3 regions of the Nonomuraea rosea genome follow, and region 1 is predicted to be linked to each of the others. Evidence: riboswitches for the same ligand, from Rfam matches in the RefSeq annotation. Region 1 holds a riboswitch; each other region holds the start of a gene.
The links. Region 1 has a riboswitch for cyclic di-AMP ahead of ABEA43_RS19430 (C40 family peptidase). Riboswitches for the same ligand answer to the same signal wherever they lie in the genome.
Positions count from the first base shown of each region.

Region 2: another riboswitch for cyclic di-AMP. It lies ahead of ABEA43_RS12390 (C40 family peptidase); the one in region 1 lies ahead of ABEA43_RS19430 (C40 family peptidase).
Region 3: another riboswitch for cyclic di-AMP. It lies ahead of ABEA43_RS17600 (hypothetical protein); the one in region 1 lies ahead of ABEA43_RS19430 (C40 family peptidase).

Region 1 is NZ_BAABDQ010000007.1:222,312-230,006, forward strand. It holds gene ABEA43_RS19405 (phosphotransferase family protein) at 1-713, opposite strand, end outside; gene ABEA43_RS19410 (NYN domain-containing protein) at 858-2,180, shown strand; gene ABEA43_RS19415 (C40 family peptidase) at 2,294-3,253, shown strand; gene ABEA43_RS19420 (LysR family transcriptional regulator) at 3,392-4,279, opposite strand; gene ABEA43_RS19425 (class I SAM-dependent methyltransferase) at 4,350-5,039, shown strand; cyclic di-AMP (ydaO/yuaA leader) riboswitch at 5,328-5,490, shown strand; gene ABEA43_RS19430 (C40 family peptidase) at 5,693-6,112, shown strand; gene ABEA43_RS19435 (gluzincin family metallopeptidase) at 6,809-7,624, shown strand.
Region 2 is NZ_BAABDQ010000004.1:298,627-306,321, reverse strand. It holds gene ABEA43_RS12410 (histone-like nucleoid-structuring protein Lsr2) at 1,771-2,103, opposite strand; gene ABEA43_RS12405 (RDD family protein) at 2,620-3,105, opposite strand; gene ABEA43_RS12400 (RDD family protein) at 3,232-4,698, opposite strand; gene ABEA43_RS12395 (amino-acid N-acetyltransferase) at 4,784-5,365, opposite strand; cyclic di-AMP (ydaO/yuaA leader) riboswitch at 5,639-5,790, shown strand; gene ABEA43_RS12390 (C40 family peptidase) at 5,883-6,839, shown strand; gene ABEA43_RS12385 (LuxR C-terminal-related transcriptional regulator) at 6,861-7,073, opposite strand; gene ABEA43_RS12380 (cytochrome P450) at 7,381-7,695, shown strand, end outside.
Region 3 is NZ_BAABDQ010000006.1:235,281-242,975, reverse strand. It holds gene ABEA43_RS17620 (class I SAM-dependent methyltransferase) at 1-410, shown strand, start outside; gene ABEA43_RS17615 (PadR family transcriptional regulator) at 553-1,053, opposite strand; gene ABEA43_RS17610 (MDR family MFS transporter) at 1,110-2,561, shown strand; gene ABEA43_RS17605 (DUF5302 domain-containing protein) at 2,610-2,810, shown strand; cyclic di-AMP (ydaO/yuaA leader) riboswitch at 2,978-3,113, shown strand; gene ABEA43_RS17600 (hypothetical protein) at 3,302-4,060, shown strand; gene ABEA43_RS17595 (alpha/beta fold hydrolase) at 4,104-4,949, shown strand; gene ABEA43_RS17590 (hypothetical protein) at 4,992-5,363, opposite strand; gene ABEA43_RS17585 (roadblock/LC7 domain-containing protein) at 5,390-5,764, opposite strand; gene ABEA43_RS17580 (hypothetical protein) at 5,794-6,735, opposite strand; gene ABEA43_RS17575 (roadblock/LC7 domain-containing protein) at 6,739-7,113, opposite strand; gene ABEA43_RS17570 (winged helix-turn-helix transcriptional regulator) at 7,249-7,599, opposite strand; gene ABEA43_RS17565 (NAD(P)-dependent oxidoreductase) at 7,653-7,695, shown strand, end outside.

The sequences.
Region 1 (7,695 bases):
GTGAAGTCCTGGAACATCAGGTTCCCGATCCGCGCGTCCCCCCAGCACAGCACGTCCGGCCCCGGATCCCGCGGCCAGTGCGACTCCAGCCAGTCGAAGGCCCGCTCCAGCACGGGGATGCGCAGCTTGCCGTGCGCCCATTCGTAGTAGGCCCGCTGCTCCTCGACGTGCCCGCGCAGGCCCGGCGTGCCGAGCGCCGGCAGCTCCCCGGGCGCGAGGGCGATCCCGTGCAGCGCCGCCACGATCCCGACGCTCGCGTCCTGCAGCCTGCGCCGGTCCTCGGGCGCCGCGTCGTGCAGCCACCCTCCGAACGTGTACGGCATCACGTCCGGCGGCACCTCCCCGTCCGCGCGCTCCATCACGAAGAACGGCGTCCCGAGCGGCTCCGGGTCGGGCTCGAACCAGAGCGTCCTGGGCGCTGGGATCCCAGCTTTTTCCCTGGCCAGGCGCATGACCTCGAACTGGGCCCGCAGGTCGTAGGACGGGAACACCGGGACGGCCTCCGCCGCTGGTGCGAGCCTGGCCACGCAGCGCGTCGTCCCCTCACTCCAGGTGGCGGTGAAGAAGAGGGTCTCGCTCGACATGCCGTTCCCGGACGGTCTGGACAGTTCGGACACCGATGCATCGGCGCCGACCCGGCGGCGCAGCCAGGCGGTCATGAGTTCGCGCAGTTCTTCCAGGTCGCGAGTGGAGGTGCGCATCTGCTCCGTCACGGTGGGCCTCCTGGGTGAACGGCTGCTCCTGCACAGTCGTATATCGCCTAGCAAGCGCTTGTCCATATACGGGTGGCCGTTACGGTCAGGTACGCGGCAGCCGTACCCTTGTCTGAAAGGGCATGTCACGAAGGGACAAGTGGGATGAGTTCAGCGGGTGAAGGCTTGTCTCGCCCGCTTCCCGAGCAGGTGCGGCTGAATGTCGTCGATCTGGCGGCTCAGGTTCTCGGGACGATGCCCGCTGTCTCCATCCCGCCGCCCCTGCGGGGGATCGCCAAGTTCGATCCGCGCAAACGCGCCAAACTGGGCAGCGCGCCCATCGCCGCCCAGCTGGAGAACGACAAGAAGTTCCGCGAGCTGGTCGCCGAGTCTGTGGCCGCCGGCTGGCCGGAGCTGGTCACGTCGCTGGCCGACGGCAACGTGCCGCCCGCCGCCGATCCCGTGCTCGTGGCCGCGGCGGCCTATCTGACCAGGCCGCCGGGGTGGGCGGAGATGATCGAGGCGGCCCGCACCGACCTGGAGCAGTCGGCGGTGGCCGCGGAGGGCTCGGAGCGCGAGGAGGCGGTCGCCCGGCTGCGCGAGCAGCTCGCCGCGCAGAAGAACGCCGCCAAGGAAGAGGCCGAGCGGCTGCGCGAGCAGATCAAGGCGGCCCGCGCGGAAAACTCCGATCTGCGGCGCAAGCTCCACGACTCACGGGAGCGGGCCAAGTCCGCGGTCCAGCGGGCCGAGCAGATGGAGCAGGCGGCCGACGACGCCAAGTCCGCGGCCACGGCGGCGGGCAGCGCCGGCGAGTCCGAGCTGCGGCGGCTGCGTGAGCGGCTGGCCGACGTGGAGAAGCAGCTCGAAGCCTCGCGCAGGGCCGCGAGGGAGGGCAGGAGCATCGAGGACGCCCGCGTCAGGGTGCTGCTCGACGCGTTGCAGGACGCCTCCGCGGGGCTGCGCAGAGAGCTGGCCCTGCCCACGACGATCAGCAGGCCGGCGGACTCGGTCGCGGCGATCACCGGGGAGCGTCCCGGCGTGCGCGGGGTGCCCGCGCGGGCGCTGGCCGACGACGACCCGCAGCTCCTCGACCAGCTCCTGGCGCTGCCGCAGGTCCACCTGATCATCGACGGCTACAACGTCACCAAGACCGGCTACGGCACGCACACCCTCGCCGACCAGCGCACCCGGCTGATGACCGGGCTCGGCGGGCTGGTGGCGCAGACGCGGGTCGAGGTGACCGTGGTGTTCGACGGCGCGGAGCTGAACTCCCCTGTTCAGGTGGTGGCGCCGCGCGGGGTGCGGGTGCTGTTCAGCGCGCCGGGGGAGATCGCCGACGACCTGATCCGCCAGCTCGTACGCGCCGAGCCGCCGGGCCGGGCCATGGCCGTGGTGTCGTCGGATCGCGAGGTCGCCGAGTCCGTCCGGCGGATGGGAGCCAGACCCGTTCCGTCTGGTTTGCTGCTGCGCAGGCTGGGCCGGGCCTAAATTTTTATGAATTCTGGAGATTTGCCAAGTTTAGGTGGGACCTCACCCGCCACTTCTGTACTATTTCGCCCCAGATATAATCCCTGGGAGGCGACACTGTGAGGTTTGGTCGGGTGCCGGTGGCCACGGGTCTCGTGATCGGGCTGGTACTGGTTCCGGTGGGTGCGGCCGTCGCTGATCCCAAGCCCACGCTCGGCCAGGCGAAGGCCAAGCTCGCGAAGCTCAACGACAAGGCCGACAAGGTCGTCGACCGCTACAACACGGCGAACGAGCGCTACAAGACGGCCAAGGGCTCCTACACGAAGCTGAACGACCGCTACAAGCGCAAGCTGGAAACGGTCGAGAGCCTGCGCACGCAGGTGGTCAACATGGCGGTCGACAGCTACAAGCTCGGCGAGTACGCCACCTCGTGGCCGGGGCTGGTCGGGGCGAATCGTCCCGATGACCTGCTGGCCAGGATGGCGTTGACCGGTCAGATGTCGCAGGAGCGGGCGGAGAAGCTGGCCGCGTTCGATCGGGAGAACCGCGGGCTGAAGACCGAGCGCGACAACGCGGAAGAGGCGCTGGAGGCGGCCGACAAGGAGCGCGACGGGGTCGAGAAGGAGCGCTCGGAGATCCAGAAGCTGATCGCCCAGCAGAAGAAGCTGCTGGACAAGCTCGGGGCGTACAACCCGGGCAATCCGAACAGCGTCGGCATCAAGTACACCGGGCCGGCGTCGGGGAGTGGGGCCGCGGTGCTCCGGTTCGCGTTCGCCCAGGTCGGCAAGCCGTACATCTATGGCGGGACGGGGCCGCGCGGCTACGACTGCTCGGGGCTGACCCAGGCGTCGTGGCGGGCCGCGGGGGTGTCCTTGCCGCGTACGACGTGGCAGCAGTGGGCGTGGGGGGCCAGTCGCAAGGTCTCGCTCGACGCGCTGCAGCCGGGTGACCTCATCTTCAGCGAGGGCTTGGGACACGTCAGCATTTATGCGGGCAACGGGCAGATTGTCCATGCGCCGCAGACGGGCGACGTCGTCAAGGTCGTCAAGATGTCGTCCTACGGCCGCCGCATCGTCGGCGCGATCCGCCCATGACCGCGCCCTTCTGACCGCAGGCGGTTTCCCATGGGTGCCGGCCGCATTACGGCCCGGCACCCGGGATCAGTGTGTACGTGCTGTGCGCAGGGGCCGTGAGCGGCGCGCCCCAAGCCTGAGCCCCGTCCAGCGCGTCACTCAGGCGGGGGCCGTCAGTGTGGCGAGGAACGCGGAGACGGCGGCCGCGCGGCCGTCCGGGGGCAGGGCGGCGGCGAGGACCGCGCGGGAGGGCAGCGGCGGCGAGGGCCGCAGGAGTCGGATGTCGGGCCGGGCGGACGAATGCCCGGCGATCGACGGATACAACATGATCCCCACGCCCGCCGCCACCAGCCCCTGCCTGCCGTTCCAGTCGTCGCAGAAGTGGCTGATCCGGGGCGCGCGCCCCAGCGCGCTCGTGAGCTGCGAGACGGGCCCGAGGCAGTCGGGATGCGTGCCGTCGATCCACGGCTCGTCGGCCAGGTCCCGCAGGCGCACCCGATCCCCCTGGGCGAGCGGATGCGCGGCGGACAGCGCGACCAGCAGCTCGTCCTCGTGCAACGGCGTCACCGAGATCCCCGGTGCGCTCGCGTCGTCCCAGGCGGTCAGCAGGGCGATGTCGGTCTCCCCGTCCAGCAGCGCCGCGCACGCGTCGTGGGCGCCGGACCGCACCGTCATCGACAGCTCCACCCCCGGATGGCTGGCCGCGAACGTGCGGAAGCGTTCGGGAAGGTAGCGCGTCGCGGCGCTGGGGAAGGCGGACACCCGCACCCGTCCCGCCTCCGCGCCGGCGAAGGCCCGCAACCGGGTCTCGAACAGCCGCATCCCCTTGAGCACCTCGTCCGCCTGCTCCAGCGCCGCCCGCCCCGCGTCGGTGGGCCGCACGCCGCGCGGCAGCCGCTCGAACAGCCTGACCCCCGTGTGCCGCTCCAGCATGGCGATCTGACGGGAGACCGCGGGCTGGGTCATCGACAGCTCCTCGGCCGCCGCCGAGAACGAGCCGAGCCGGCCCACCTCCGCCAGCACTTTGAGCGACCAGATCTCAAGCATGCGCCCAGCTTATGGATTCCATGCCGAACCTGCAGTGGTGCTGATACGTCTCCTTCGCCATCCTCGAAATATGACGACAAAGGACTACGACAGATGGCTAGATGAGGTGCTCCAAGGCACCGGGCGGCGCGTGCTGGACGCCGGTTGCGGGCGCGGCGAGCTGGCCGCCGAGCTGACGCGGCGGGGTCACGCGGTCACCGCGATCGACGTCTCGGAGGCGGCCGTCGCGGCGGCCAGGGCGTCGGGGGTGCCCGCGCGGCTGGCCGATCTCGCCGATTACTACGACGACGAGCCGTTCGACGCGGTCGTCATGTCGTTGTCGCTGCATCACATGCACCCGCTTGGAACCGTGCTCGGCCGCGCGTCCGAGCTGCTGGGGGAGGGTGGGGTGCTGGTGCTGGACGAGTTCGCGTGGGACTGGGCGGACGCGGCGGCGGCCGCCTGGTTCTACGATGCGGCGTCGTTGCTGGCCGCCGGCGGGCTGGCGGACTTCCCGCGCGAGGCCGGCAGGGACCCGGCCGAGCGGTGGCGGGAGGCGCACGAGGATCACGCGACGGGCGCGGCCATGCTGGCCGCCGTCGCCGAGCGGTTCGAGGTGCGGGACGTGCGGCGGGAGCCGTACTTGTCTCGATATATCAGCGGAAAGCTGACAAACGGCAGCACAGAGCTCGTGAACGAGCTGTGGCGCATCGAACGGGAACGTATCGCCTCCGGCGCCCTCCCGCCCACGGGACTCAGGCTCACGGCGGTACGCCTGTGACGAAAGGGACATTTGGGACCTGACAAGCGGGTGTATCAGGAAGTGTGAGCAGGGTCACATTTAGATAACGGAACCTGGTGTTCCAGCAGGGGTTCCCGCTCTGACTGACACCTGTATCTGATCTTTACAACCTGAGTCCCGCTTTGCTGATCCTTGACCTTTCGGCGTAGCTTCTGGCGTCGCGGCGAACACGCCATGTTGCCGCGAACCCGCGTCGGTCCCTCCCGACGTGAGACAGATAGAAATCCGTCGGTCGCCGTCGATATCCCCATTTCGACACATCAATCAGGCGGCGGCCTGCCGAGTCCGTGCAGCCAGGAGCACGGAGCCGGGGACCCAGCGATCCCAATTCCCCAGGGATCAGGGGTGAATCGGCGCGCCAATCGCGCCGTAGGGCGACTTCCAGGCCCGAATCCGTCAGCTAACCCGGTAGGCGTTCGTGGAAGACACAAGGAGAAATCCTGTCTACCTCCCTGCACAACCCCCGTCTGTCCCGCCTTGCCCTTAGTGGCGTAGCGCTCACCATGACCGTGACGGCCGGAGGTTTGGTCCTCCATGCCCCCACGGCTCAGGCGGCGACGAGGAGCGAATCGGTCGGAACTTTCCCGGTCAAGGCGGCGACCACCGCCGTGACCTCGACCGCTGTGACCTCCGTGACCTCGAAGAGGACCACGGCCGCCCGGCAACGGGCCGCCAAGGTCGCTCGCCAGCAGGCGAAGGCCCGCAGGGCCGTCGCCGTGGCCAAGAGCCAGATCGGTGATCCGTACAGGTACGGAGGCACCGGGCCTGGTTCGTTCGACTGCTCCGGTCTCGTCCAGTATTCCTGGAAGAAGGCCGGAGTCAGGCTCCCGCGCGTGGCGAGCAGCCAGTTCGCACGCACCAGGAACAAGGTCTCGTGGCGCAAGCTCAAGCCCGGCGATCTGATGTTCTTCAGCGGGCTCGGCCATGTGGGCATGTACGTCGGCAAGGGCAAGATGATCCATTCGCCACGGACAGGCGAACGGGTGCGCATTGACAAGCTGGGCGGGTGGCGCAAGTCGTCGTTCGTCGGCGCAGTCCGTCCCGGCATGTGATTCCGCCCCGCCCGGTTATCCGGGCGGGGCGTTCGCGCTTTTTATTTTTTACGGCGGATTTTATTTTTTTACGGCGGAGCCAAGGGCGCGCCAATCACCGCACGTGGTCCGCGCCTCCAGGGAGACGCCCGCTGACCGGTGCCCATGATCCGCCGCAACGCCGCCCACTGGGCCAAGACCTGCACAGCCGCTGGGCCAAGACCCGCCCGCTGGGCCAAGACCCGCCCGCTGGGCCAAGACCCGCCCGCTGGGCCAAGACCCGCACAGCCGCTGGCAGCCAGCTGGCGTCCCAGCGGCTTCGCAGGAACGCTCGCCACCGCCCCCACGGTCGCCCAGCTCCGCCATCGTCCGGCCAAGGTGGCAACGGCCACGCCCGCAGCGCAGGGCGGCTTGCAGTCCGGCACGCGGGCGGCCTGCGGAGTGTGGGCTGCGGCGAGCGACATCAACAAGGTGGCAACGGCCACGTCCGCAGCGCGGCGGCCTGCAGCCCGTCACGCGGGCGGCCTTGGAGCCCGGGCCGCGGCGAGCGTCGTCAACTGGGTGCTCTGGCTGATCGTGAGCGGCGATCGGAGGGCGATCATGGCCCGCGTGGCGGCCAGCCGGCGACGATCCCGAGTGACGACCCTCGACCGTCGGTGGTGACGGATCGGGCGAGGGCGGCTGGGTAGTCGTCCTGGGCGGCTACGATCGGGCAGCGTGTCGGGGCGGGTGAGCAGGCGAGGGTTGGTGGCCTGCCTGGCGTTGCTCGCCTTCGCGGCCCCCTCCTCGGCTCCCGAGCCCCCCGACCTCCCTCCCGCACTACGGGACCTGTGGCGTGAAGGCGTGGTCGTCGCGCGGGGCGCGCGGTCCGTCGTCATCGGGCACCATGCGGGCCAGAGCTCGCTCGACGACCTGGCGCGCAGGGCCGACGAGGCCGGGCGGCGGGTCGCCGCCGTGCTGGGCCGGCCGGTGCGTCCGCTGATCGTCGTACCGGACTCCACCCGGGAGGCCGCCGGGCTGGCCGGGGCGGCGCGGGTCGACGGGCTGGCCGCCGTGGCGGATCACGGGCGGGTGATCGTCGTTCCCGAGTTCTTCGCCATGCTCAACTCCACGGGCAAGGACGTGGTCCTGACCCACGAGCTCACCCATGTCGCTGCGGGTACCGATCATCTGCCCGTCTGGCTCTACGAAGGGTTCGCCGACTACGTCGGTTACCGCGACGCCGGGATCCCCTTGCGGACCGCCGCCGCCGAGCTGGCGGCTGAGGTGCGGGCCGGGCGGTTGCCGAGCGAATTGCCCGGACCTGCGGCTTTCGCGGCGGACGGGCGTGACCCCGAACGCCTTGCGCGGGCGTACCAGGAGGCCTGGCTGGCGTGTCGCTTCCTCGCTGACCGGTTCGGTGAGGGGACCCTGGTGGGGCTCTACCGTGCCGCACAGGCGGTCGGCGTCGATCGGGCGCTCGCCTCAAGGGGACTCTCGACGGCCACGCTCACGGCACGGTGGCGCGACTACGTGCGTGATCAGCTCGCGTAGACGGCTCGTGTGAAGGGGAGGCAGATGAGCGAACGGCAAGACACGGAGGACTCGGCGCCCGAAGGGGAGGA
Region 2 (7,695 bases), on a different contig from region 1:
CGGTCAGTCAGGCCGGTAAATCCGGTCCCGTCATCCCGCATGCTAGCCCTGGCTCGGCGAACCGTGCCCACTGCCGCTGACACGCTCTATAGCAGAGACGTTCCCCGAGAGCAGGGCGTTCACCCTCCATCCAACTACTGTTCGGGGGTGCCATGTTCCCGATACGCCGCAAGCGAACGATGTTTAACGCGCTTCACGGAAGCGGCTGAAAATTGCCACCCGGGCGTACGCAGATCAACACGGATCGGCCATCCGAACGCTTGGGGCGAGCCGGTGTTGGGAGCACACCCTCGCCCGCGCATCTCAGATGCCGCGTCCGTATCTGTTACGTAATCATCCTATGTCCCGATGCAATGCTTGGCCAAGCGCACGCGCTACGCCCTGAGCACAACGCGGCACACACCGCCACACCGTCACCACGCGTAATCCGCCATCCGGTCAGCCAGGTTACCGGGCGCCGCCCGTCCGCATCCCGCGGGCCAATCGCCCCGCCCGCTGCGATCCCCGCCCTATCCCTACTGCCGTCCCGCAGCCTGCCCGCTACATCGGCATCCCCGTGAGTGACACCACTGTCGTCCAAGAGGCGCACGGCATTCGCTCACTTGCACGTGCACGGCATTCGCACACTGGACGCACTAGCGGGTGCCCGGCATTGTGCGAACGCGCCCGGGGACACGGCATTCCGTACACCCCTCTCCCTGGCGGCGGTGGAGATGGGCACGCGGCATAACCCGCGTTCGCGAAGATGTGCGCGGCGACCATAACGCGCGCCGGGATCGAGGGATGGCACGGCGGACCTTAAAGGCGCGCACGCACGGATGGGCGAGGGAGAGCATCGCCATGCCGGGCGCCGGCATCGGTTCACGTCTATGGAGCCGCCGACCCGGGATGGAACGGGCCATCGGAAACAACTCGGCGAGGTAAGCCTGGCGGCGATCTATGGGTGTTGCCGCGCTTAAGCGTGATCTCGGCCGGGGCCGGAGCCCCGCAAAACCCGCCCGTGCGGGATGCGCGTCCGACCGAGAAAGCGCTCCCAAGAGACGAGCAAGCCCGCGAAAGGCGCGTCCGGGGATCGAGCAGGCCACAGGATGGCCGAGCGGGCGCAAAACCAGCACCACCAGATGCGAGCGACTCTCAGCGAAACCCGCCGCCACCGATGCGCGCCCTCGCAGCAAAACCGCCATCACGGACGCGAGCGACTCTCAGCAAAACCAGCACGGCCGGCCCACGCGCCTCTCGCCCAAATCCGCGCGGCCGACGCACGCGCCTCTCAGGAAAACCGGCACGGCCGGCACGTGCGCATCTCAGGAAAACCGGCGCCACGGATGCGAGCGACTCTCAGGGAAACCGGCGCCACCGATGCCCGCAACTCTCAGCAAAACCGGAGCAGCCTCTCAGCAAAACCGGTGCCGGGGATGCGCCGCCCCCCGGCTAAAACCCACTCGCCCGCGACGGGTATCCGGTGGCCAAAAGGGAAGCCCGCTCGCGCCCATCCGCGCACCCGGAACGTACGTTCAATGAGGTATCACCGCCCGGCGAGCATTCGGCGAAGCGGGAACGGGACGCCCTCACATATGCGCGCCCCCGGCCAGTGAAACAGCCCCGGGACAGACCGGAACGCGCGACCAAAACGCCCACATATGTCTGAATTAGAAGATCATTGTCCGAAGCGTCCCGCATTCATGACACCCGGTAAAACGATCATGCGCTTATGGCGGCCGCCGGGGTCCTAGGCGAACGGCATAAGCGCATGGTCGACTGATGGCTCTCTCAGTGAGCCGCTTCGTACTTCTCCACGACGGTGGAGGCGATACGGCCGCGCTCGCTGACCGGCAGGCCGTGAGCCTTGGCCCACTGCCGGATCTCCGAGCTCTTCTCGCGGCTCATCGCACGGTTGCCGCCGCGGCCACGACGACGCGCGGCCACCGCACCCGCCCTGCGTGCATGCTGCACGAAAGGTGTGAGCGCGTCCCTCAGCTTCTTCGCGTTAAGGTCGCTGAGGTCAATCTCATAGGAGGAGCCGTCAATAGCGAAGCTGACCGTCTCATTGGCCTCGCCCCCATCGAGGTCATCGATGAGAATCTCCTGGATCTGCTTGGCCATCTACGCAATCCTTTCCCGGAGCATTGTTTCATTCGCCTGCCCAAACATATACCCGGAAAGGCGCGGAGACAATTCAGCTCAGCGGGGATTCGGCTGAGTGGCTGATCAGTTCTGGTTCTCAGCCTGATCCTGAGGGTTTGGACGCCGTCCAGCCCCCTCGGAGCGGACCAACTTCACTACGCCAAAGATGAAGGCGCCGGCGACCACGAGCGGGGGGATGAGCGCTGACAATACGTCTGTTACGGCTTCCATTCGGCCTCGCCTCCACGGCTGACGGGGTTTCGGGGGCGCATTTTGCGCATGCAGCGCGACCGGCAGGAGCACGAGCCCCCCTCATCACGCGCAAGAGCGCAACCACCCGCACCCGACCATAGCGGCACACAGATGCCCTGCGTGTCGCAGGGGCGCCAACATCCGGCAACCCGGACGTCCCATAGCCTAATGCCAGTCTCTCCAGGCTCCTTACCGGATCAAGCGAAAATTTTGCGAAAAGGCATCCGCCCAGGTACAGAAGGCTCAGCGAAGATCTTTAACGACGCGCGTTCCCGCCAGCCTGTCGTGTGGCCCGCGCTCCAGCGGCTTGTCGATCAGGATGAGCAACCCGACTCCGAACAGCAGCATTCCGGCCAGGAGATTGACGACCGGAATCCCCATCAGCATGACCGGCGCCGGATAGACCAGTGCTCGTTTGAGCAACGCCCGTGACGGAACGTCTCCAGGCGCCAGGCGTATCTTCATGATCGCCTTGCCGAACGTCCTGCCGTCCCTGGAATGCGCCCACCAGTCGTAGCCGGCATAACCCAGTCCCGCCGTCAGCCACGCGAGCACGCCGGGCAGCCGCCCGCCGAACACCTCGGACATCCCGACAGTTCGGAAGATGCCCCACAGCGCAAGGAACAGAATGTAATAGAAGACCCCGAAGACGAGTGCTTCAATCAGCCGGGCGGCAAGGCGTTCCCACCATTCAGCGGGCGGCTCCGCCCGGGGCGGCATCGCGGCCATAAGCCCCCACCTCGCGTCATCGGCGGCCACAATCGGGAGTCCAGGTCCCCCTATTTTGGTACGGCCCGCACACACAAAACAGAGGCCGGCGGGAAGCCGGCCCCTGTTTTACGACGTAGCGCGCGGCTACTTGATCTTCACCACCACGGTGCCCGCGAACTTGTCCGCGAACGTCTGCTGCAGCGGCTTGTCCCAGAGCTGCGACGCGCCGTTCACGCCGACGACGGCGTAAGCGAGCAGCGAGCTGAGGAAGCCCAGCGGAATGGCGTTGAGCACCCAGCCGCCCCAGGTGACCCCGGCGCGCTTGAGCGCCAGGTTGGTCGGGAGGCCCTTCGGAGGCATGCCCTGACCCACCGGGACGACCTTGATGCCCATCACCATCTTGCCGACGGTCTGCCCGGTCGCCTTCAGCAGGAAGAAGTCGTAGGCGACCCACAGGGCCGTCACGACGATGGACGTCACGATCCCCACCAGGGCCACCGACATGAACCCGCTGCTGCTCCCGTCGAGCGAGGAGTAGCTGACCACGAACAGCGTGCCGAGGATGAGCCCGATGACGATGTTCACGATGAACAGGATGACGAAGTCGATGATCCTGGCCACCAGTCGCTGCCACCACTCGGCCAGCGGCGCGGGCGCACCGGGCGGCTGCACGCCGACCGGCTGGCCGTAGGGCTGCCCGTAGCCGGGCTGGCCGTACGGCTGCTGTTGCTGCGGCTGCCCGTAGGCCTGGCCCTGGCCGTACTGCTGGTCGCCGTACTGCTGACCGTAGCCGGGCTGGGCGTAGCCCTGCTGCCCCGACTGAGGCTGCTGGCCGTAGCCGGGCTGGGACTGAGCCTGCTGTCCGTAGCCCTGCTGCTGCCCGTAGCCCTGCTGCCCCGACTGGGGCTGCTGGCCGTAGCCGGGCTGGGACTGCTGCTGCCCGTAGCCCTGCTGCTGGCCGTAGTCCGGCTGGGACTGCGGCTGCTGGCCGTACTGCTGGTCGCCGTACTGCTGACCGGACGCCTGCTGCTGGCCGTAGCCGGGCTGGGTGTAACCCTGCTGCCCCGACTGCGGCTGCTGGCCGTAACCCTGCTGCCCCTGCTGGCCATAGCCCTGCTGGCCGTAGTCCTGCTGCTGGCCGTAGCCAGGCTGGGACTGGGCCTGCTGACCGTAGTCCGGCTGGCCGTAGCCGGGCTGGGACTGAGCCTGCTGGCCGTAGCCCTGCTGGCCCGGCTGGGGCTGCTGCTGGCCATATTGCTGCTGTCCGTAGTCCGGCTGGGACTGCGGCTGTTGCCCGTATTGCTGCTGACCGTAGTCAGGCTGCGACTGGGCCTGCTGGCCGTACTGCTGCTGCCCGTATCCGGGCTGCTGCTGGCCATAGCCCTGCTGACCGTATTGAGGCTGCTGACCTTGCTGCTGCTGCTGCCCGTATCCAGGCTGCTGCTGGCCATAGCCCTGCTGACCGTATGGGGGCTGCTGCCCGTAGGCATCGTCCGCCCGGTAGCCGACCACAGTGACGTCGGGGTCGGGCTCGCCGGGGCGGCGGCCCGTGCCAGGCGCTGGGTTCTCGCCGGATTCGTCCTGTGGATACGGCGGCTGTCCGGTGCTCACCGTGTCACCTCGCTTCGAGTGCGCATGTGGCACGTGTCAGGACACATGCCTGTGCTGCCCAACGTATCGACATAGGTATCAACAATCACCTTTCCATGTGGTCAAGGTCCGCGTCACCCGATGTCAGATGCAGCAGCATGCGGGTGTTGCCCAGGGTGTTCGGCTTCACGTGCTCCAAGTCGAGGAACTCAGCCACACCCTCGTCGTACGAGGCCAGCAGTTCGGCGTAGACCTCGGGCGAGACCGGCGTGCCCTGGATGGGACGGAAACCGTGTCTCGCGAAGAAATCGACCTCAAAAGTCAGACAGAATACACGTCGCAGCCCCAGATCCTTCGCCTGCTGTATCAGCGCCGCGACGATCCGGCGGCCGACGCCCAGCTTGCGGCACGCGGGATCCACCGCGACCGTGCGGACCTCGGCGAGGTCCTCCCAGAGCACGTGGAGCGCGCCGCAGCCGACGACCTGCCCGTCCAGCTCGGCCACCCAGAACTCCTGTACGTCCTCGTACAGCGTCACCGTGGCCTTCTCCAGGAGCCGCGGTCCCGCGCCCGCGTAGGTGTCCACCAGGCGCCTGACCGTCCGCACATCGGGCGTGCGGGCACGCCGGACCACCACCGCGCTCTCCGGCCCAGGTCCGGGCTCCGTCAGTTCGGCCACCTGCTCCATGGCTCTCCAGAGTACAGATCTCATTACGGCTCAGCCCTAACACCCACGTCTCGGCCCATCCTGTTACATCACGTGGCCAGTTGGGCACGGAGGCAGCGCGTTCCTGCGTTCGGCAGATGCAAGGGCAAAGAGGACATAAAGTCGGTTCCGTACGGGAGCGCACGAGATCACCTTGTGACCCTTCAGTTGCGAAACCTCTACAGACTTGGCAGTTCTGGTTGAGCAGGAACCCGGAGTGCATTAGTGTCCAGCGACGATGTTCCCTGTCTATCGCCCGGGAACACGCCCAATTCCCGCAAGGGGAGCCGGGGACCCGCCGGTGGCGCCCTCCAATCGCCACCATTGGGGTGAATCCGAGTCTCTCGGTAGGGCTGCTCCGGCCCGAACCCGTCAGCTAACCCGGTAGGCGTCTTACGAGAGGAGCTGGTTGGTGAAGCGCACGCTCGATCGCGGGGGGAAGTCGGCGGGCAAACACGCCCGCCCGCCAGAACGCGCCCGGCACCCACATCGCCTAGGTGTGGTAAGTCTCACAATCGCCGCGCTGCTGTTCGCCATCCCCGTCGGTTCGGCGTCCGCGGACCCCAAGCCGTCGCTCAACGACATGGCCAAGCAGGTCGAGAAGCTGCACACCGAGATCGAGACGCTGACCGAGCAGTACAACGGCCAGCGGGAGCGGCTCAAGACCGCGAAGAAGGCCTCGGAGTCCGCGCAGAAGACGCTGACCACCAGCGAGGCCGAGGTGACCGCCAAGCGGGCCAAGGCCGTCATGCTCGCCCAGAACGCCTACATCACCGGCGGCATGGGCAAGGCGCTCGCGTTCACCGGCGCCGACGACCCCGATGCCTTCCTCGACCAGGCCGCCACCACGTACGCGCTCGAACAGCAGCAGGGCCAGGAGCTCAACCAGCTCACCAAGGCCATGGACGCCGCCACGCGCGCCAGGGCCGGCGCCAAGACGCGCATCGACGAGGTCCAGAAGATCGTCACCGAGCTCGAGACCAAGCGCGACAAGATCACCACGCTGGTCACCAAGGTCGAGAGCAACCTGTTCAAGCGGGCACTGGGCGAGGCGGGCCGTCCCGGCACCCGCGCCGTGCGCGTCAACCTGCCGATCGTCGGCGGCGGCAAGGCCGCGCAGGCCGCGCGCTGGGCGCTCGGCCAGCAGCTCAAGCCCTACGTCTGGGGCGCGGAAGGCCCGAACTCGTTCGACTGCTCCGGCCTGGTCATGGCCGCCTTCCAGCGGGTCGGCATCTCGCTCCCGCACTACACGGGCGACCAGTGGACGGCGGGCAGGCACATCTCGCGCTCCGAGCTGCGTGCCGGCGACCTCGTGTTCTTCTACAGCGACCTGCACCACGTCGGTATCTACCTGGGTGGCGGCATGATGGTGCACGCCCCCCAGACAGGCGACGTGGTACGGATCGCCTCGATCGAGCGGCGCCCGTTCGCCGGCGCGGTACGCATCGCCGACTGAGCCCCGTCTCGAAACCCGTCGCTAGATCAGCTGGCGGCGGGCCGCCCATGCGACCGCCTCGATCGCCGTGGACACCCCGATGCGATCGCAGATGCCCCGTAACCTCCGGCGTACAGTGCGCCCGCTGATATCCAGACGTCTGCCCACCCGATCAACCGTGACTCCCTTAGCCAGCTCCGCCAGCAACGCCAAATCGGCATGGCTCAGCTCAACGCCTTCAGTGAGCAAATCCATCGGGAGCCCTCCCCCCCAACAGCAGAACTCGGACCGCACAGATGGGCCAAGGCCGCTCCTCGCAGACGGTAAACGCATCCTGGAAAGGTCGTCAAGCGTGACAATCGCTGCTCTTGACGATCGCTATTGACATGATCCGCTATATATGACGTACTCGCCATATGTCGGGACACCTTGGTAAGCCATGAGCGATCCCATTGATCCTCCCGGCGTTCCCGATCCATCAGCAATGAGCCCGGCGGACGTTCTGGGTTTTGATCCGTTCGATCCGGATTTTCTGCGCGAACCATACGCCCGATATAGCGAGATGAGCGCACTCGGCGCGATCTTCAAAACGCGCGGCGGACTGTTCGTCGCGACCACTCACGAGCTCTGCACGGTGCTGCTGCGCGACCCGCGATTCGGCCGAGGAACCGATCCGCTGGACACGGAATCCGCAGGTCAGCCGGTGGAATCGTTCCTATGGATGGACCCGCCCGACCACACCAGGCTGCGGGCGCTGGTCAGCAGGGCCTTCACCCCGCGCATGCTCGAACGCCTCCGCCCGCGCGTCGAGGCGATCACCGCCGAGCTGATCGCGGAGCTGCCGGACGAGGCCGACCTGGTTTCCGGTTTCGCCTAC
Region 3 (7,695 bases), on a different contig from region 1:
GGCGCGGGCTGCGGGTGCTCGGCGTGGACGCCGCCGCGGGGATGGCCCGGCTGGCCGCCGGGCGCGTCGACGTGGTGCGCGGGGACGGCCGGGCGCTGCCCGTACGCGACGGGTGCGTCGACGCGGTCACCACGATCTGGCTGCTGCACCTGCTCGACGACGCCCGCCTGGTGATCGCGGAGGCCGCTCGCGTGCTGCGGCCCGGCGGCGTGTTCGTGACGACCGTGGACAAGCGGGCCGCGCACGGGCCCGGTGGCCGCGCCGAGCCCGCCGACCGCTCGGCCCTGGTCGTCGAGGAGACGGCCAGGCACGGGCTGCGGCCATCCGGCGAGTCCGGTTTCGTGGGCCTTGGCCAGGGCGGCGCGGGCCCCGACCCGGTGTTCCGCCTCCTCGCCTTCAGGAGGGCATGAGAAGCGGCAGGGTCAGGCGCGCCTGAGGTCGGTCAGGGTCAGGCGCGTCTGAGGTCGGTCAGGGTCAGGCGCGCCTGAGGTCGGTCAGGGTCAGGCGCGTCTGAGGTCGGTCAGGGTCAGGCGCGTCTGAGGTCGGGAAGGGTCAGGCGCGTCTGAGGTCGGTCAGGGTCTCGTCGGCCCATTCGATGCTGGTGCGGGCCTGGCGCAGGCCCAGCTCCAGCGCGTATCTGCCGAGAGCCTGGCCGTGCCCGGGCTGGCACTCCAGCACCGCCAGCCGTGCCTCGAAGCCGGCCCTGATCCGCTCCATCACCGCGATGGCCTGCTTCCGGTCGAGCAGCGGGAGCAGGAACGCCTGGAGCGCCACCTCGCTGCGCACGGTCACCGAGGGCTGGTGCTCCGTCAGCCACGTGCGCAGCTCGTGCGTCCCCTCAGGGGTGATCGTGTAGATCTTGCGCCCTCTCGCGCCCTCCGACTCGACCGCGACCAGCCCGTCGGCGGCCATCTTCACCAGCTCCGGGTAGATCTGCGTGTGCCCGGCCTGCCAGACGTGGTTGAGCGAGTGCTCGAACTTCTTGGCCAGGTCATAGCCGCTGGCCGGGCCCGCACCTGACAGCAACCCGAGCAACGCGATCCGCAGGGACATGTCCGCCAGCATACCGAAGACTTGACATGTCAGAGCTTACAGGTGACTCTTCACAGGTGACTACTGACATGAAGCCGCGAGGCAACGGGCTTGTGCTCATGGCCGTGCTCGGCGGGATGTTCCTGGCGATGCTCGACCAGACGATCGTCGGCACGGCGCTGCCGCGCATCACGACCGAGCTGGGCGGCACCACCCTTTACACCTGGGTGGTGACGGCCTACCTGCTCACCTCCACGGTGACCGTGCCGCTCTACGGCAGGCTGTCCGACCAGCACGGCAGAAAGCCCCTGCTGCTCGTCGGGATGGTGGTGTTCGTGGCGGGCTCGGCGCTGTGCGGGGTGGCGCAGGACATGGTGCAGCTCATCGCGTTCCGCGCGATCCAGGGGCTCGGCGCGGGCGCCCTGCTGCCGCTGTCGATCGCGCTGGTGATGGAGATGTTCCCGGCCGGCTCGAACGGGGCCCGCGTCCAGGGCGCGCTCGGCGGCGTGATGGGGCTGACGTACCTGGCGGGGCCGTTCCTCGGCGGGTTGTTCACCGACCATGCGAGCTGGCGGTGGGCCTTCTACGTGAACGTGCCGCTCGGCGTGATCCTTATCGCGATCGTGGCGCTGCGACTGCCGCGGAGGCCGGGCGTGGGCGGCGGCCGGCCCGACTACGCGGGCATCGCGGTGTTCACCGTGGCCATCAGCGCGCTGCTGCTGGGGCTGACGGAGAAGGGGATCGACGGCCACACCTGGACCGACGCGGCCGTGGCTGGGCCGATCGTGCTCGCGCTGGCGCTGCTGGTGGTGTTCGTGCTGGTCGAGCGGCGGGCGGCCAGTCCGATCATGCCTTTGCACCTGTTCGGCAGCCGCACGTACACCCTGGTGAACCTGACCTCGTTCAGCACGGCCTTCTGCATGTACGCCGGAGTCGTCTTCCTGCCGCGCTACTTCCAGGAGGCCCTGGGGGTCAGCGCCACCGAGTCCGGGCTGCGGATCTACCCGATGATGCTGGCGATGGTGGCGGGCAGTGTCCTCATGGGCGCGCTCATGTCCAGGACCAAGGTCTACAAGCCGTGGCTGGTCGGCGCGCCGTTCCTGCTCGCCGCCGGAGCCCTGCTCTGCCTGAACCTGACCCTGGACACCGGCGGCGTGGCCCTGGCGGTCTGGATGTTCCTGCTGGGGCTCGGGATGGGCCCGATGCTGTCGGGGCTCACGGTGGCCGCCCAGCAGTCGGTCGAGCCGCAGTACATCGGCACCGCCTCGGCGAACCTCACCTTCTTCCGGCAGATCGGCGGCTCGGTCGCGCTGGCCGTGGGCGGCACCCTCTACACCTCGACCGTCACCGCGGAGGCCCCCGTGCACGGCCTGGCCGCCGCGCACGCCTCCGCGGCGGCCGCGGTCATCCCGTCGCTCGGGGTCGTGGGGGCCTTGATCGCGCTGTTGGCGCTGGTCGCGATGCCGGGCAGGCGGCTGGAGATCCCCGCCACGCCGCAGAGCAAGGTCGAGGCCGGTTTCGCGTCATAACCGGCGTCGTGCGAAGCTGTGATTGTCCCCAAGACCACGGAGGTCCTCATGGCTGAAACACCGGAGCCGGAAATCGACGAAACTCCCGAGGACGAGATGAAGCGCAAGTTCCGGGAGGCGCTGGATCGCAAGCGCAACCAGTCCGCCGGTGCGGACGCTGGTGGCAGGGGCGGCGACCCATCGAAGATCCACGGGGCGCACGGTCCAGCTGCGAGTAAAAGACCGTTCAGGCGCAAGAGCGGCGGCTGAGGCTGGAATCAGCAGGGGGTACGGCAACGCCGTGCCCCCTTTTCTCTTTACCTGGCTAGGTAGATCTTCGCCCGATTCATGACGATGTGTTTGCGTTTGTCCGGAATTCGTGGTTACAGTGTTGAACCGTTACCAGCCGGTGGCGTGGACCTTACCCAGGAGGGACCAGCCGGCTGGCGCCGAATCCCGATCCGTCGGGAACCGGGGACCCATTGCAATTGGGGTGAGTCCGACCTCGTGTCGGTAGGGCATCTCCACGCCCGAACCCGTCAGCTAACCCGGTAGGCGAGATGGAGAGGACACCTTTCACCGCCATGCAAGAACGCGTCATACCCCCAGACAGAGTAGTGCCGGCCGCCCGCTGAGCGACCGCATTCCCCCCGGCTCTTTCCGCGCTCTCGCGTAGCGATTTCGCCAGGCGTCCTGCTCTGCTGCGCCTTTTCCTAGCGAGCGCATTCCCCCTGTCCCCTCGCGAAGGACTTCAATTCTTCATGTCTCGATCTGGCCTGCGTGCCCTCGTCCTGCTCACTGCCTCCGCCGTCGGCGCGCTGACCATCGCCGGCACCGCGGCCCACGCCGACTCCGACACGGACCGCGTCATGCTCAAGGGCTCGACCACGGCGTCGTACTTCTGGGACGACTCCTCCGGCCGCGCCGGTGACACCGGGCTGCCCGCCAGCGGCAAGCCCATGCAGAAAGGTCTGGCCGCCAGCCCGAGCTGGCCGCTGCTGACCGAGGGTTACGTGGTCTACAAGGGCAAGAGAATGCCCTTCTTCGTCGGCGACCGCGGCCCGGGCGAGCCCTCCAACCGCGGCGTCATGCTGGACCTCGACGCCAAGACCTTCGCCGAGCTGACCGGCGGCCGGTTCAACTCCAGCACGCTCGGCGTGGACGGCGTCGGCGGCGAGGGCCACATCGAGGTCGACTACGTCATCACCAAGTGGGGCGAGGGCGTGGGCAAGAAGAACTACCCCGTCGCCTTCTCGACCGGCGCCTGGTCCGAGCGCGACAGCAGCCCGGCCACGCCCCCGAAGGCCGATGAGCCCGCCCAGGGCGGCAGGTCCGTCCCGGCCGACGAGAACGCGGACGGCTGGCTCACCAAGGGCGACTCCAAGGCCACGGAGTCCGGCGAGGAGTCGGACGACACCGTGGGCACCACCATCCTGGCCGGCGCCCTGGCGGCGGCGGGCGGCGGCGTGGTGCTCGGCGGCGAGCGCATCCGCACCCTCCTCAGGTCCCGGATGCACTGAGCGAAGCTTTACTGACCGGAACCAGAATGTCATTCTGGTTCTCGTGACCACCCGCGTAGCCGTAAACGGCATCGAAATCGCCTACGAGAGCTTCGGCTCACCGGCAGGGCGGCCCCTGCTGCTCATCATGGGCCTCGGAGCCCAGCTCATCCACTGGGACGAAGAGCTCTGCGAGCTCCTGGCCGAGCAGGGACACCACGTCGTACGGTTCGACAACCGCGACGCCGGCCTGTCCACGCACTTCCACGACGCAGGCGTCCCCACGACGGGGGCGCCGTCGTCGTATCTGCTGGACGACCTGGCGGACGACGCCGCCGCGCTGATGGACGCCCTCGGCTGGCCGGCCGCGCACGTGGTGGGCGCCTCCATGGGCGGGATGGTCGCCCAGACGCTCGCCATCCGGCATCCGGCACGCGTGCTGACCCTGACCTCGATCATGTCCACCCCCGGCCCGTCGATCGCCCCGCCGACCGAGGCCGCGACCGCCGTGCTGATGACCAGGCCGCCCGCCGACCGCGCGGCCGTGCTGGCGCAGGCGGTGAAGACCTGGTCCATCATCGGCTCACCCGGCTACGACCTGGACCACGAGCGGATCTCCGCGCTGGCCGGGCTGGCCTACGACCGGTGCTTCGACCCGGCGGGCACCGCCAGGCAGCTGGCCGCCATCATGGCCTCGGGCGACCGTACGGCGATGCTGGCCGGCGTGGCCGTGCCCACCCTGGTCCTGCACGGGGAGGCCGACCAGCTCGTCCCGATCGCGGGCGGCCGGGCCACGGCGGCGGCCGTTCCTGGCGCCCGGCTGGTCACCTATCCGGGCATGGGGCACGATCTGCCGCGCCAGCTCTGGCCGGACTTCGTCGCCGAGATCACCAAGCTCACCAGCCCCTGATCCTGTGCCGTGGCCGCCCCGATCGGGGCGGCCACGCCGCGGTCAAACCTCCAGCTTCTCCTCGATGCCGCGTAGCTGGTGCCTGGCCAGCGCCAGGTTCGCGCGCGATCGATCGAGCGCCAGGTAGAGGAACAGCCCCTTGCCGCTGCGCCCGGTGATGGGCCGGATGATGTGGTACTGCTGGCCCAGCGTGATCAGGATGTCCTCGATGTTCTCCTTGAGGCCCAGCGAGTCCATCGTGCGGAGCTTGGCCTTGACCACCTCCGTGTTGCCCGCGGCGGCGACCTGGAGGTCCAGATCCTTGGAGCCGCCGAGCGCGCCCAGCGCCATGCCGCTGCCGTGATCGACGATCGCGGCTCCGATCGAGCCGTCGATCGTCATCATCTCCTTGAGGGATACGTCCATGCCCGCCATGTCTCCTGCCTTTCTGTCGGGGATGGTCAGTGCTTGCGTGCTGCGACGGCGGCCACTCCGGCAGCCGTCTTCCTGCCCTCCAGCCGCAGCAGCCCGACGTTCGTGCCGGGCCCGGCCAGGACTGTGAGGACGATGGTGGGGCCGGCGGCGTAGAAGGCCACGAAGCCGGCGGTGCCGGAGACGAGCGTCTCTTCCAGCGCGCCCTGTCCGGTCATGGTCAGCATCCGCCGGCTCATCGCGAGCAGCGCCGCCGACAGCGCCGCGGCCTGCTCGCCGCCTTCTGCGCCGAGGTCGCAGGCGATCGGCAGGCCGTCGACGGTGCAGGCGACGCTCCCGGTCACGTCCGGCGTGCGTTCGCGCAGGAGCGACATCTCCTCCAGAACTTCTTTCCGTAGCTCCATCGATGGCCTCCTCCTGAGCGAGAGGAACCTCACGACAGCTCCTCGAGAGCCTTCTTCAGCCGCAGTAGCAGCGCGATATCGGATGGGTCGCCCGTCATGGCCGGGCTGAATCCCGGCCGGGCGGCACCGGGTTCGTGCGGCGGATGCGCGTACGCCCGTCGCTCCCGCTGGGGCAGGATCTCTCCCGCCGCAGCGCCGTCCTGGTCCTGCGCGGGGTTCTTCCCGTCCGGTGCGGCGGCGTTCGAGTACGGCGCAGGGCCCCTCTTGCCCGGGACGCCGGCGTTCGGGTCCGGCGGCGGTCCTTTTCTGCCCGGGGCTGCGGTGCTCGGGTCCGGCGGCGCGAGCAGCCCGGCCGCGGCCAGCCGCCGCACGGCCAGCAGGACCGAGTACGCGGACCGGCCGATCAGCTTGGCCAGCTCCAGCGGCGTGGCCTTGTGGTCGGCCTGGATCAGGACCTCCCACTGGATCCGGCTCAGCGTCACCCCGTGCCCGGGCAGCCGCGGCGCCGGCCGTACCGGCAGCGTGTCCATGTCGGCCGACGGCCAGACCTGGGCGAGCTGGGCCCGCCGCCGCGCGCACTCCCGCACCAGCCCAGGTACGTCGAAGAACCAGTGCCCGCCCAGCCAGTGCTGCTCGCCGGGCCGGAACTTGGGCCGCGTCCCGCTCAACGGCAGCAGGAAGAAGGCCGCGTCCAGCACCACGCCGAGCACCGCGTACTGGAGCTCGCCCGCCGTGATGGGCCCGTCGGCGAGCAGCCGGTCGGAGCCGCCGTCGGCCTGCAGCTCGCGCAGGGCCGCCTCGGTCATCAGGCCCCTGGCCGTGAGGAGGCGTTCGACACTCGGGGTCTGGGCGCACTCCATGTACGTCACGCGCCCCTCGGACAGGAAGATCGTGCCGTTCCTGCCGAGACGGAGCGCGCCCGTGGACTGCTCTCGGGCGAGCCCGGCCAGGAGTGTGTCGAGCCTGGTCATGGGTCACGTCGTCAGGCGGCTGGAGATGGACTGCAGGCGGTGCCGCGCCAGGGCGAGGTTAGATCGTTCCAGGTCCAGGCGGACGTAGATGACCAGCGGCCCCTCGAAGACCGTCTCCAGCGGCCTGAGCAGATGATGGCCCTTGTCGGTGGTGACGAGCATGTCGTCGATGCGTACGACGTCGCCGGGGCACGATCGGGCCAGGCTGTCGGTGGTGGCGCGCAGCGCTTCCGTCAGGGCCGCGGCCGACCGGTCGGCGTCCACGCCGGAGGAGCTGCTGAAGGCCACCGCCATGCCGCTGGTGTGATCCACCAGCATCGCGTCGAGCGCGCCTGGTATGGACATCACCTCGGCCAAGCAGGTGTCAATTCCGAGCACGTGCCCTCCCTCGCCGTCCTGGACGGAGCAAGCGTAAGAGGAAGGAGTGGAGCAGAATTGATGGATTGCTCGCGCGTTAAGCTTTTATACGGCTGCGTCGGAGAAAAACACCACCGCTGCGGATAAACGTACGATTCATGAGGATTTTTCGCGGCAGCGTAGGATTTCGCCGACATTTTCCTCGGCCCATCGGGCCACCACCGAGACCGGGTCGTGCAGCGATCGGCCGAGCTCCGTCAGCGTGTACTCCACCCGCGGCGGCACCTCCGCGAACACCTTCCGCGTCACCAGCCCGTCATACTCCAGCGCGCGCAACGTCTGCGTGAGCACCTTGGGCGTGACCCCGCCGATCCGGGTCCGCAACTGGGTGAAGCGCATCGGCCCGCCGTCGAGGCTGAGCAACACCAGCACCGACCATTTGTCCCCGATCCGGTCCAGGACCAGCCTGGTCGGGCAGTTGGGGTCGAAGGCATCACCAGTATCCACAAGGTACTTATAGCACGATGAAGTAACCAGTATCTGTTGGATACTGTTGGGCTATGAAGATCCTCGTCTTTGGCGCGACCGGCATGGTCGGGCAGC